DNA from 2 places in the Streptomyces sp. NPDC059010 genome. Region 1 is predicted to be linked to the other one. Evidence: riboswitches for the same ligand, from Rfam matches in the RefSeq annotation. Region 1 holds a riboswitch; the other holds the start of a gene.
What was found. A riboswitch is a leader RNA that binds a small molecule or an ion and turns the genes downstream of it on or off. The one in region 1 is predicted to bind S-adenosylmethionine.
Positions count from the first base shown of each region.

Region 1 (6,768 bases):
GAACTCCGCGTCGAAGACCGGCTCCAGCGGCGTCTGGTAGAGCATGTGGTGGACGAACCAGAGGACCGAGTTCGCGATGCCGTTGTACGCGTCCGCGTGCACGTCGGCCGGGATGGGCAGCATGCGCACGCCCTCCTCGCCCGCCCCGCGCCGGACCGCCTCGCGGTCGCCGTCGGAGAGCGCCGAGCACACCCAGAGCGCGCCCGCGTCCGGCCCGATGGCAGACAGTCCGGAGACGACTCCGCCGCCGCCCCTCTTGGAGTGCAGCGAGCCGTCCTCGCGCACGGCGTACGAGACCGGGCCGCGGTTCGACGCGACCAGCACCTTGGCGGCAGCGTCCTGCGTACCCCGAGCATCCTGCGTGGCAGCCATACGCCTCAACCTAGCCCGGCCCTGAAACGCTCAAACGTACGGTTCCGCTCACCGGGGGCCTCCTCTACGCCCTGTATACGGCCGGTTTCCCACGTTTACCCGGCCGTCCCCCCGACCCGCTACGCGACCTTCCGTGCCGCGTACTCGGCGATCTCCACCATCGGCGGACGTTCCTCGGTGTCCACGGAGTAGGTACGCGGCTCGAAACCGTCCTCGCCCCGTTCGAACTGGGTCAGCGACGGCCGGACCAGATGCCCGCGGGCCAGCCGCAGCTGGGCCGTGCGGTAGATCGCGGCCGACATCCGGCCGAGCGCCTGCCCGTCCTGGTGCCGGTGCTTGCGCACCCCCACGTCCACCTGGGCCAGCGCGTCCAGACCCACCAGATGCAGTGCGTCGACCAGCATGCCCAGCTCGACGCCGTATCCGACGGGGAACGGGAGCTGTTCCAGCAGGCTGCGGCGGGCCGCGTACTCGCCGCCCAGCGGCTGCACGAATCCGGCCAGCTGCGGCCAGTGCATGTTCAGCAGCGGGCGGGCCATCAGCTCGGTGACCCGTCCGCCCTGTCCGGCGGCGGCGCCGAGCGGGCGGTCGTACATCGCCTTGACCAGGTCGACCCCGGGGTCGGTGAGCAGCGGGCCGACGATGCCGGAGACGAAGTCGGAGGAGAACTCCTTCAGGTCGGCGTCGATGAAACAGACGATGTCCCCGGTCGTGACGAGCAGCGAGCGCCACAGGACCTCGCCCTTGCCGGGCACGGCCGGGACGCGGGGGAGGATCTCGTCGCGGTGCACCACCCGCGCCCCGGCCGCGGCGGCCACCTCGGAGGTACGGTCGGTGGATCCGGAGTCGACGACCACGATCTCGTCGACCAGCGGAACCTGGTGCATGAGGTCGTGACGGATGACGGCCACGATGTCGCCGACCGTCTCCTCCTCGTTGAGCGCGGGCAGCACGACGGAGACCGACTGGCCGGTGCGTTGTTTGGCAGCGAGAATCTGATGCAGCGGGCGATCGGTGACGGACCAGGAGCGGGTGCTCAGCCAGCGCTCGACTTCTTCCAGCACGTAGGCGGCTCCTCACGTGTGTCTCGCGGTTCGGACGACTATCTCAACTGTCCTGGCCTTCGGTTACAGTCTTGAGCAACGTCGGTGACCATCGCATGTCCGAGGTCATTGAACTGACAACCGAATACCGCTCATCCAGAGGGGCAGAGGGATACGGCCCGATGAAGCCCCGGCAACCCTCCAGCCGGTCTTTCCACGTCGTTGTGGTGAGGCTCCCGGCTAGGGAAGGTGCCAAATCCGTCTCACGGCGAGATGCGTCGTGAGGAAGATGAGGAGAAAGGGCCTCGCCTCACATGGCTGTGCAGACTGTTGCAAGCAGCACCGACTCCACCGTAGACCTCGGTCCCGCCGCGGCGCTCTCCTGTCGCGAGTGCGGTCACCGGGTACCCCTCGGCCCGGTCTTCGCGTGCCAGGAGTGTTTCGGCCCGCTGGAGATCGCCTACGACTTCTCGGCCTACGACACCGAGGAGCTCCGTAAGCGGATCGAAGCGGGACCCGCGAACATCTGGCGTTACGCGCCCCTGCTGCCCGTCCCCGCCGACGTGGCGACCAAGCCGAACATCAACCCCGGCTGGACCAAGCTCGTCCAGGCCGACAACCTCGCGCGTGAGCTGGGCGTCGACACCGGCAAGCTGTTCATCAAGGACGACTCCGGCAACCCGACGCACTCCTTCAAGGACCGGGTGGTCGCCCAGGCCCTGGAGGCGGCGCGGGCCTTCGGCTTCACCACGCTGTCCTGCTCGTCCACCGGCAACCTGGCGGGTGCGGTCGGCGCCGCGGCCGCCCGCGCCGGCTTCCGCTCCTGTGTGTTCATCCCGCACGACCTGGAGCAGGGCAAGGTCGTCATGGCCGCGGTGTACGGCGGCGAGCTCGTCGGCATCGAGGGCAACTACGACGATGTGAACCGTTTCTGCTCCGAGCTGATCGGCGACCCGGCCGGCGAGGGCTGGGGCTTCGTCAACGTCAACCTGCGGCCGTACTACGCCGAGGGCTCCAAGACCCTGGCGTACGAGATCTGCGAGCAGCTCGGCTGGCAGATCCCGGACCAGCTGGTCGTCCCGATCGCGTCCGGCTCGCAGCTCACGAAGATCGACAAGGGTCTGCAGGAGCTGATCAAGCTCGGGCTCGTCGAGGACAAGCCGTACAAGATCTTCGGTGCGCAGGCCGAGGGCTGCTCGCCGGTGTCGACCGCCTTCAAGGCCGGCCACGACGTGGTCCGCCCGCAGAAGCCGAACACCATCGCCAAGTCGCTGGCGATCGGCAACCCGGCCGACGGCCCGTATGTCCTGGACATCGCGCGGCGTACGGGTGGTTCGGTGGAGGACGTCAACGACGAGCAGGTCGTCGACGCCATCAAGATCCTGGCCCGCACCGAGGGCATCTTCGCCGAGACGGCGGGTGGCGTGACGGTGGGCGTGGCGAAGAAGCTCATCGAGAACGGCGTGCTCGACCCCGCCAAGACCACCGTCGTCCTGAACACCGGCGACGGCCTCAAGACCCTCGACGCGGTGGCCGGCACCGGCCTCACCGCCACGATTCGTCCCAACCTGGACTCGTTCCGCGAGGCCGGCCTCGCGTAGCTGTTCTTCGTCTGCGGGCCGGTGGGGGCTGGTCGCGCCCACGCGGCGGTAGCCGCACATTGAACACAGCCCCGCGCCCCTGAGGGCGACTAGCTGACCGGAGGTCACAAAGTGAGCGTTACTGTCCGCATCCCCACCATCCTGCGCACCTACACCGGCGGGCAGGCCGAGGTCGCCGCCGAGGGCGCCACCCTCGCCGATGTCATCTCCGACCTGGAGAAGAACCACACCGGGATCGCCGCCCGGGTGCTCGACGACCAGGGCAAGCTGCGCCGGTTCGTCAATGTGTACGTCAATGACGATGACGTCCGCTTCGAGCAGGGGCTTGAGACGGCGACGCCGGACGGTGCCGGTGTCTCCATCATTCCGGCTGTCGCAGGTGGCTGAGCTGGACAGAATGACCGATCATTACCATCGGTAACAGCGGTCACCGAGAGTTCACTGAATTGCCCCCTCCGTGAGAGAAGCGGAGGGGGCAATTCTGTGTGGTTGAGCGAGGTACAGTTGGGGAACGCGTCGCCGATCCACGGGTCGGTAACCCTTGATTGGCCTTTGATTTCTGCCGCGAGCCCGACAAGAAGTAGCCAAAGTGTGCGGGTTTTTTGCGGCTTTTGTTCCCTTTGCCGGGCCCGACTTGACCTGAAGTCAGGGGAATTGTCCCCACATTCCCGACCGGTCGTGCCCGGATTTCTCGTCCGATTGACCTGTTGCAGACGGCAGTTGGGCAGATACATTCAGCCGCGGTCGACGCGTTCCGGCGCACGCCCCCGACCGATGGGGGGTGAGGTCTGACCCGGATCCGCGAAGTGTGGATCTGTGCAAGGGCCAGTAATAGGGGAGTTAGGCATGGCTCAGGGCACCGTCAAGTGGTTCAACGCGGAGAAGGGGTACGGCTTCATCGCGGTCGACGGTGGTGCGGATGTTTTCGTCCACTACAGCGCGATCCAGATGGACGGGTACCGCACCCTGGAAGAGGGCCAGCGAGTCGATTTCGAGATCTCGCAGGGTCAGAAGGGGCCGCAGGCGGACATGGTCCGGCTGGCGACCAGCTGAAGCACGCGTCGACTTAAAGCAGCGACGTTCTTCTTCGAAGGGCCCGCACCTCCCGGGGTGCGGGCCCTTCGCCGTGCCCCGGTAGGGCGATCCCCGAGACCCCCCGGAGGGCCCGATCCCCGAGACCCCCCCAGGGGGGCCGATCGCCGAGAGCTGCTTGCACTCTCATGGGTCGAGTGCTAATCATTGGCGTTAGCACTCTGAAGGTGAGAGTGACAACGAAGGACCGGGTCGGTGAGGCCCGCAGGCCGGGTGGGGCAGAGAACCACAGGGCATGCGAGCCGTCCGTCGCGGGCGCGGGCGCGGTCCGAAGGAATCACCCCCAGTCCTGGAGGGACCACTTCACATGGCCAAGATCATCGCGTTCGACGAGGAGGCGCGGCGCGGCCTTGAGCGCGGTATGAACCAGCTCGCCGACGCCGTCAAGGTCACCCTCGGCCCCAAGGGCCGCAACGTCGTCCTTGAGAAGAAGTGGGGCGCTCCCACGATCACCAACGATGGTGTGTCCATCGCCAAGGAGATCGAGCTGGAGGACCCGTACGAGAAGATCGGCGCCGAGCTGGTCAAGGAAGTCGCCAAGAAGACGGACGACGTCGCCGGTGACGGTACGACCACCGCGACCGTGCTCGCCCAGGCCCTGGTCAAGGAGGGCCTGCGCAACGTAGCCGCCGGCGCCAACCCGATGGCCCTCAAGCGCGGTATCGAGCGCGCCGTCGAGGCCGTCTCCGCCGCCCTGCTGGAGCAGGCGAAGGACGTCGAGACCAAGGAGCAGATCGCCTCCACGGCCTCCATCTCCGCCGCCGACACCCAGATCGGCGAGCTCATCGCCGAGGCCATGGACAAGGTCGGCAAGGAAGGCGTCATCACCGTCGAGGAGTCCCAGACCTTCGGTCTGGAGCTGGAGCTCACCGAGGGTATGCGCTTCGACAAGGGCTACATCTCGGCGTACTTCGCCACCGACATGGAGCGGATGGAGGCGTCGCTCGACGACCCGTACATCCTGATCGCCAACTCCAAGATCGGCTCCGTCAAGGACCTGCTCCCGCTCCTGGAGAAGGTCATGCAGTCGGGCAAGCCGCTGCTGATCATCGCCGAGGACGTCGAGGGCGAGGCCCTGTCGACCCTGGTCGTCAACAAGATCCGCGGCACCTTCAAGTCCGTCGCCGTCAAGGCCCCGGGCTTCGGTGACCGCCGCAAGGCCATGCTCGGCGACATCGCCATCCTCACGGGCGGCGAGGTCATCTCCGAGGAGGTCGGCCTCAAGCTGGAGAACGCGACCCTGGACCTCCTGGGCCGCGCCCGCAAGGTCGTCATCACCAAGGACGAGACCACCATCGTCGACGGTGCCGGTTCCTCGGACCAGGTCAACGGCCGTGTGAACCAGATCCGCGCCGAGATCGAGAACAGCGACTCGGACTACGACCGCGAGAAGCTGCAGGAGCGCCTGGCGAAGCTCGCCGGCGGTGTCGCGGTCATCAAGGCCGGTGCCGCCACCGAGGTGGAGCTCAAGGAGCGCAAGCACCGCATCGAGGACGCCGTGCGCAACGCCAAGGCGGCCGTCGAGGAGGGCATCGTCGCCGGTGGTGGCGTGGCCCTGCTGCAGGCCTCCGGTGTCTTCGAGAAGCTGGAGCTGGAGGGTGACGAGGCGACCGGCGCTGCCGCCGTCAAGCTCGCCCTTGAGGCCCCGCTGAAGCAGATCGCCGTGAACGCCGGTCTTGAGGGCGGCGTCGTGGTGGAGAAGGTCCGCAACCTCACCCCGGGTCACGGTCTGAACGCCGCGACCGGTGAGTACGTCGACCTGGTCGCCGAGGGCATCATCGACCCGGCGAAGGTGACGCGTTCCGCGCTGCAGAACGCCGCGTCGATCGCCGCGCTGTTCCTTACCACCGAGGCCGTCATCGCCGACAAGCCGGAGAAGGCCGCCGCGCCCGCCGGTGGCGGTATGCCGGGCGGTGACATGGACTTCTGATCGACCCAGGGGCTTCGGCTCCGGTTGATCAACGTCCTTGCCGAGGGCGGCATCTCCTGTTGCGACATTCGCGACGGAGGTGCCGCCCTCGGGCGTTTCGGTCGGTCGAGTGAGGGGTCGAGTCATGGGTCGAGTGAGGGGAGCGGACTGAATGGGCCACGACGGGGCCATGCGGGAGGAGCCGGCCGAGCACCTCCGGTTCGCGGCTTACCTGCACGAGCTGGAGCAGGTCTCCGACGCGGCCGAGGCCGATCTTGTCAGCGCGGTCCTCACCGATCCCGACCTGACGATGGCCCGGTCCGCCGTACTGCGGCACCTGGACCGCCGGGCCATGGACCTCCACCTCGGTCCGGCCTACGAACAATGGGCCGAGTCGATGGCCCGGACCACGCTCCACCATCCGTTGCTGGGCCGCCGCCTGCGTGAATGGACCCTCTTCCGCGCGATCGAGCTCGGGCAGTCCTGGCGCCCCGACGCCCTGCTCGCAGCGTCCGACTGGCTCCAGCGCAAGGCGGCCGCGGCGTCGAACGCCGACGCCGTCGAGCTCCTCGCCGAGCACGGCCGTACCAAACGGATTCGCAACACTGCCAGGGCCGGTCTCCAGCACGGGCGGCAGCACTGAACCAGGTGCTGGTGTGGCCGGGGTCACAGCCGGGCCGGGCGTTGTGCGGAATGTGCCGCAGGGCATAGGTGCTTGCTTAAGTGGGTGCAACAATGCGTGCGCACATAC
Region 1 is NZ_JBHYJA010000026.1:38,531-45,298, forward strand. Features, by position in the region: gene ACFWYS_RS26805 (trehalose-6-phosphate synthase) at 1-372, opposite strand, end outside; gene ACFWYS_RS26810 (glucosyl-3-phosphoglycerate synthase) at 492-1,436, opposite strand; SAM riboswitch class I at 1,565-1,711, shown strand; gene thrC (threonine synthase) at 1,730-3,016, shown strand; gene ACFWYS_RS26820 (ubiquitin-like small modifier protein 1) at 3,128-3,403, shown strand; gene ACFWYS_RS26825 (cold-shock protein) at 3,863-4,069, shown strand; gene groL (chaperonin GroEL) at 4,416-6,038, shown strand; gene ACFWYS_RS26835 (hypothetical protein) at 6,190-6,660, shown strand.

Region 2 (6,768 bases), on a different contig from region 1:
CGATCCCGCGCGCGTTCCACAAAGCGCACCAAACAGAAGCATCGACGCAGAAGATCCTGACACCGGGGTAATCCGTGAAAAAGCTCTCCGCACGACGACGCCATCCGCTGGCGGCAGTCGTCGTCCTACTCCTCGCGCTGGCGTGCACGGGGGGGCTGTACGCCGTGTTCGCGCCCGCGGACAAGGCGCAGGCCGAGGAATCCGCCCAGTCCCTCACCATCGAGGAGGGCAAGAAGCTCTACACCGTCGGCTGCGCCAGCTGCCACGGAGCCAGTGGTCAGGGCACCTCCGACGGGCCCAGCCTGGTGGGCGTCGGCGCCGCCGCCGTCGACTTCCAGGTGTCGACGGGCCGTATGCCCGCCGCCACCTCCCAGGGCGCCCAGGTCCCGGCCAAGAAGAACATCTACTCGCAGGCCGAGATCGACCAGCTCGCGGCGTTCATCGCCTCGCTGGGCGCCGGCCCGTCCGTCCCGACCGAGGCGCAGTACGGCCCCGAGGGCGCGGACATCGCCAAGGGCGGCGAGCTCTTCCGCAACAACTGCGCCCAGTGCCACAACTTCACCGGCAAGGGCGGCGCGCTGACCCACGGCAAGTACGCGCCGACGCTTGAGGGCGTCGACCCGAAGCACATCTACGAGGCCATGCAGACCGGCCCGCAGAACATGCCGTCGTTCCCCGACACCACGCTGTCGGAGCAGAACAAGAAGGACATCATCGCGTACCTCCACGCGGTCAACAGCGACGAGACGGTCAACCCCGGTGGTCTGGAGCTCGGCGGCCTCGGCCCGGTGAGTGAGGGCCTCTTCGCCTGGATCTTCGGTCTCGGCGGATTGATCGCGGTCGCCGTCTGGGTCGCCGCTCGGACCGCAAAGGCCAAGAAGTCATGAGTAGCCAAGACATTCCAGAAGAGAACCTGCCCGCTGAGCAGGACGCCCACGTCGCGGTAGCGGACGAGAAGGACCCCTTCGCCGATCCCGGCCTGCCGCCCCACGAGCACCGGATCCAGGACATCGACGAGCGGGCCGCCAAGCGGTCCGAGCGCACGGTCGCCCTGCTGTTCACGGTGTCGATGCTGGCCACCGTCGGCTTCATCGCCTCGTACGTCACGATCCCGCACGACAAGTCGATCTTCGTCTTCCCGATCGGCCACCTCAACGCGCTGAACTTCGCGCTGGGGCTGACCCTCGGCGGGGCGCTGTTCTGCATCGGCGCGGGCGCGGTCCACTGGGCCCGCACCCTGATGTCCGACGTGGAGGTCGCGGACGAGCGGCACCCGATCGCGGCGGAGCCCGAGGTCAAGGCCAAGGTCATGGCCGACTTCAAGCAGGGCGCCAAGGAGTCCGCGCTGGGTCGCCGCAAGCTGATCCGCAACACGATGTTCGGCGCGCTGGCCCTGTTCCCGCTCTCCGGTGTCGTCCTGCTGCGTGACCTCGGCCCGCTGCCCGGCACCAAGCTGCGCCACACCCTGTGGTCCAAGGGCAAGCTGCTCGTCAACATGAACACCGACGAGCCGCTGCGTCCCTCGGACGTCGCGGTCGGCTCCCTCACCTTCGCCAAGCCGGAGGGCCTGGAGGAGCACGACCACGACTTCCAGAACGAGATCGCCAAGGCCGCTCTGATGATCGTCCGGCTCCAGCCCGACGACATCAAGGACAAGCAAGAGCTTGAGTGGTCGCACGAGGGCATCGTCGCGTACTCGAAGATCTGCACCCACGTCGGTTGCCCGATCTCCCTGTACGAGCAGCAGACGCACCACGTGCTCTGCCCCTGTCACCAGTCCACCTTCGACCTCTCCGACGGTGCCCGAGTGATCTTCGGCCCGGCCGGTCACGCCCTGCCGCAGCTGCGTATCGGCGTGAACGACGAGGGCTACCTTGAGGCGCTCGGCGACTTCGAAGAGCCCGTCGGTCCTGCATTCTGGGAGCGCGGATGAGCACTACAGAGACCACCGACCGCTCTCGCGGAAAGGCACCGGCCGGCGAGCGCGTCGCCGACTGGGCCGACGGCCGACTGGGGATCTACTCCCTGGCCAAGGCCAACATGCGCAAGATCTTCCCCGACCACTGGTCGTTCATGTTGGGCGAGGTCTGCCTCTACAGCTTCATCATCATCATCCTCACGGGTGTGTATCTGACGCTGTTCTTCCACCCGTCGATGAACGAGGTGGAGTACCACGGCAGCTACGTCCCGCTGCAGGGCCAGCTCATGTCGGAGGCGTTCAGCTCGACGCTGCACATCTCCTTCGACGTGCGCGGTGGTCTGCTCATCCGGCAGATCCACCACTGGGCCGCGCTGATCTTCCTCGCGGGCATGTTCGTGCACATGATGCGCGTGTTCTTCACGGGCGCGTTCCGCAAGCCGCGTGAGATCAACTGGCTGTTCGGCTTCCTGCTGTTCGTCCTGGGCATGTTCACCGGTTTCACCGGCTACTCGCTCCCGGACGACCTGCTCTCCGGCACCGGTGTCCGCTTCACCGAGGGCGCGATCCTGTCCATGCCGATCGTCGGCACGTACATCTCGTTCTTCCTCTTCGGCGGCGAGTTCCCGGGCGTCGACTTCGTGGCCCGCTTCTACTCGATCCACATCCTGCTGCTGCCGGGCATCATGCTCGGTCTGGTGGTCGGCCACCTGATCCTGGTCTTCTACCACAAGCACACGCAGTTCGCGGGCCCCGGAAAGTCCAACAAGAACGTCGTCGGCATGCCGCTGCTGCCGGTCTACATGGCCAAGGCCGGAGGCTTCTTCTTCCTGGTCTTCGGTGTCATCGCGGCCATCGCGGCGGTCGCCCAGATCAACCCGATCTGGGCCATGGGCCCCTACCGGCCGGACCAGGTGTCCACGGGCGCCCAGCCCGACTGGTACATGGGCTTCGCCGAGGGTCTGGTCCGGTACATGCCGGGCTGGGAGGTCAACTTCTGGGGTCACACGCTGATCCTCGGTGTGTTCATCCCGCTGGTCCTGTTCGGCGTGGTGCTGATGGCCATCGCGCTCTACCCGTTCATCGAGTCCTGGGTCACCGGCGACAAGCGCGAGCACCACATCCTGGACCGCCCGCGCAACGCTCCGACGCGTACCGCGTTCGGCGTCGCCTGGGTCACGGTGTACATGATCGGTCTGGTCGGTGGTGGCAACGACCTGTGGGCCACCCACTTCCACCTGTCCCTCAACGCCATCACCTGGTTCGTGCGGATCTCCTTCTTCGCCGGACCGGTCATCGCGTTCATCGTCACCAAGCGGATCTGCCTCGGCCTGCAGCGCCGGGACAAGGACAAGGTGCTGCACGGCCGCGAGTCGGGCATCATCAAGCGCCTGCCGCACGGTGAGTTCATCGAGGTCCACGAGCCGCTCAGCCAGGACGCGCTGTACACGCTCACCGCCCACGAGCAGTACCAGCCGGCCGAGATCGGCCCGACGGTCGACGAGAACGGTGTCGAACGCAAGGTGAAGGCCACCGAGAAGCTGCGCGCCAAGCTCAGCAAGTCCTACTTCGGCGAGGACGGCCAGATCCCCAAGCCGAGCGTCGAGGAGTACAAGGAGATCACGAGCGGCCACGGCCACCACTGATCGCTGCGCACGCCACGCCACGGCAGAAGGGCCCCGTCCGTACATCGGACGGGGCCCTTCTCCGTGCCCCGGGGCTGGATAGGGTGGACCTCGTTGAGACTCTCGTCCCGTAGTGCGGGACGCCTGATCCTGGAGCGGCTTATGAGCGCTGTGACCCCCGCTGGAGGCGACACCGCGGCGGGCCGCTCCTGGCCCCTGCTGCTGAACGGCCTGCTGGACGGCCGGGACCTGTCCGCCGACGACACCGCGTGGGCGATGGACCTGATCATGCGCGGCGAGGCGTCGGACGCGCAGATCGCCGGATTCGTGGTGGCACTGCGGGCCAAGGGCGAGACGGTGCAGGAGATCACCGGGCTCGTCCGCACGATGTACGAGCACGCCAACGTGATCGAGGTGCCCGGGCCGACCGTCGACATCGTCGGCACGGGCGGCGACGGCGCGAAGACCGTCAACATCTCCACCATGTCGGCGATCGTCATCGCCGGCACCGGCGCGAAGGTCGTCAAGCACGGCAACCGGGCGGCGTCCTCGGCGTCGGGTGCCTCGGACGTGCTGGAGAAGCTGGGCGTCAATCTGAACCTGCCGGTGGGGCGGGTGGCCCAGGTCGCCGAGGAGGCCGGGATCACCTTCTGCTTCGCGGTGAAGTTCCATCCGGCACTGCGCCATGTGGCCGCCGCACGCGGGCAGTTGGGCATCCGGACCACCTTCAACGTGCTCGGTCCGCTGACCAACCCGGCGAAGGTACGGGCCCAGGCGGTCGGCGTGGCCGACCCGCGCATGGCACCCATCGTCGCCGGCGTCTTCGCCGAGCGCGGCAACTCCTCGCTGGTGTTCCGTGGCGACGACGGCCTGGACGAGCTGACGACGACCGCCACCTCCCGGGTGTGGGTCGTGCGCGACGGCAAGGTCACCGAGGAGGCCTTCGACCCGCGCGACGTCGGCATCGAGCTGGTGCCGGTGGAGGCGCTGCGGGGCGCCGACGCGTCCTACAACGCCGATGTGGCGCTGCGCCTGCTGAACGGCGAGACGGGGCCCGTACGGGACGCCGTACTGCTCAACTCGGCCGCCGCACTGGTGGCGCTGAACCCGACGGGGGCCCCGCTCGCCGAGCAGATCCGGGCGGGGATGGCGAAGGCGGCGGAGGCGATCGACTCCGGCGCGGCCAAGCGGACGCTGGACCGGTGGGTGGCAGCCAGCAACGCGTAACCCCTACGCATGTGGTCCCGCGATTCGGACATGGGTTGCGGGACCACGATCATTTCGCGTACGTTCTCGATCAGGTCATGAGTGACAGTCATGAGGCCCCGGCCGACTGTCCGGCAACCCTCCGTCCGTGGCGGGGTGCCCCGGGTGAGGACCAGGCCGTAGGCAGCGAGGTCTGCGGCAAGCACGTGACCTTGGAGATTTCCGTGAGCAAGCGAATGCGATAGGGCCGCCGAGCCCCGCCTCCGCGCACCCTTTTTCTCTTCTCTGCATGCGTTCGACTCGCATGCCTCTCACGGGAGTTCCCCATGTCTGTCTTCACCGCTGCCGCCGACCGGTCCCTTTGCACCCCGCTGCCCGTTCTGGGCAGTGATGTCACCGTCCCGCTCGTCACCGGCGGCGAGGTCACCTACGCCGCGCTCGACTACGCCGCCAGCGCCCCCGCCCTCCAGCGCGTCTGGGACGACGTGGCCGCCTACGCGCCGTACTACGGCAGCGTCCACCGTGGCGCCGGGTACCTCTCCCAGCTCTCCACCGACCTGTTCGAGAACGCCCGCAGGACCGTCGCCGAGTTCCTGGACTGCCGGGACGACGACCAGGTCGTCTTCACCCGGTCCACCACCGACTCCCTGAACCTCCTCGCCGCCACCCTTCCGGCCGACTGCCAGGTCTTCGTCTTCGAGACCGAGCACCACGCCTCCCTGCTGCCCTGGCGCGACGCCCGCGTCACCTGCCTCAACGCGCCCCGCACCCCCCGCCAGGCCGTCGAGACCCTGGAGCGCGCCCTCGCCGACCGCGACCCGCACGGCCCGGCCCTGGTCTGCGTGACCGGCGCCTCGAACGTCACCGGCGAGCTGTGGCCCGTACGGGAGCTCGCGGCAGCCGCCCATGCCCACGGCGCCCGCATCGTGCTGGACGCCGCGCAGCTGGCCCCGCACCACCCGGTGAGCGTCCGTGACCTGGACGTCGACTGGGTCGCCTTCTCCGGCCACAAGCTGTACGCCCCGTTCGGCTCCGGCGTCCTCGCCGGCCGCGCCGACTGGCTGCGCGAGGCCGAGCCGTACCTCGCGGGCGGCGGCGCCAGCCGCAAGGTGTCGCGGCGCGAGGACGGGGGAGTGGACGTCGAGTGGCACGAGAGCGCCGCACGGCACGAGGCCGGGTCGCCCAACGTCATCGGCGCGTACTCCATCGCCTCCGCCTGCAAGGCGCTGACCGAGGCCGGTTTCGACAGCCTGGTCGCCCGTGAGCAGTACCTGATCGAGCGGGTGCGGGAAGGTCTCGCCGAGGTTCCCGAGGTCCGGATCCTCTCCCTCTTCGGCGATGACGCCCCCCGCGTCGGCGTCATCTCCTTCGTCGTCGACGGCTGGAACAGCTCCCACTTCGCCGCCGCCCTCTCCGCCGAGTACGGCATCGGGGTACGGGACGGCCTGTTCTGCGCCCACCCGCTGGTCCGCACCCTGCTCGGCAGCGACGCGCAGGCGCAGGGCGAGTGCGGTGCCCCGGAGGCGGCGCCCGGCGAGAAGTCCCTCAACGCCATCCGCGTCAGCTTCGGTGCCGGTACGCCGGACGAGCACGTCGAGCGGTTCGTGAACGCCGTCAAGGAGCTCGTCACGGACGGCGCCCGGTGGAACTACCGCACCGAGGACGGCCGTTGCGTGCCGGACACCTCCGCGTGAGCCGGTAGCCGGGCGCCCAGCAGGATCATCCGCAGGGCGCGCTCGGTGGCGTCCGTGAGGAGTTCGGAGGCCCGCACCAGGGCCTCCGCCAGGGCCATCGGCGCCGGCAGGATCCCGCTGTACGCGTCCACACCCGGCACGTCGTGCGCGCCCTCGCCGAGGGTGCCCGCCAGCGCGAGCACCGGGCGGCCGTACAGCTTGGCCCGGCGGGCCACCTCGGCCGGCACCTTCCCACGGGGCGTCTGGTGGTCCAGGGCGCCCTCGGCGGTGACGACCAGATCGGCGCGGGCCAGGCGGGCGTCCAGGTCGAGGTGGTCGAGGAGCA
Region 2 is NZ_JBHYJA010000016.1:177,252-184,019, reverse strand. Features, by position in the region: gene ACFWYS_RS19580 (c-type cytochrome) at 75-887, shown strand; gene ACFWYS_RS19575 (Rieske 2Fe-2S domain-containing protein) at 884-1,933, shown strand; gene ACFWYS_RS19570 (cytochrome bc complex cytochrome b subunit) at 1,930-3,564, shown strand; gene trpD (anthranilate phosphoribosyltransferase) at 3,706-4,770, shown strand; SAM riboswitch class IV at 4,844-4,960, shown strand; gene ACFWYS_RS19560 (aminotransferase class V-fold PLP-dependent enzyme) at 5,076-6,443, shown strand; gene ACFWYS_RS19555 (glycerate kinase) at 6,398-6,768, opposite strand, start outside.
Region 2: another riboswitch for S-adenosylmethionine. It lies ahead of ACFWYS_RS19560 (aminotransferase class V-fold PLP-dependent enzyme); the one in region 1 lies ahead of thrC (threonine synthase).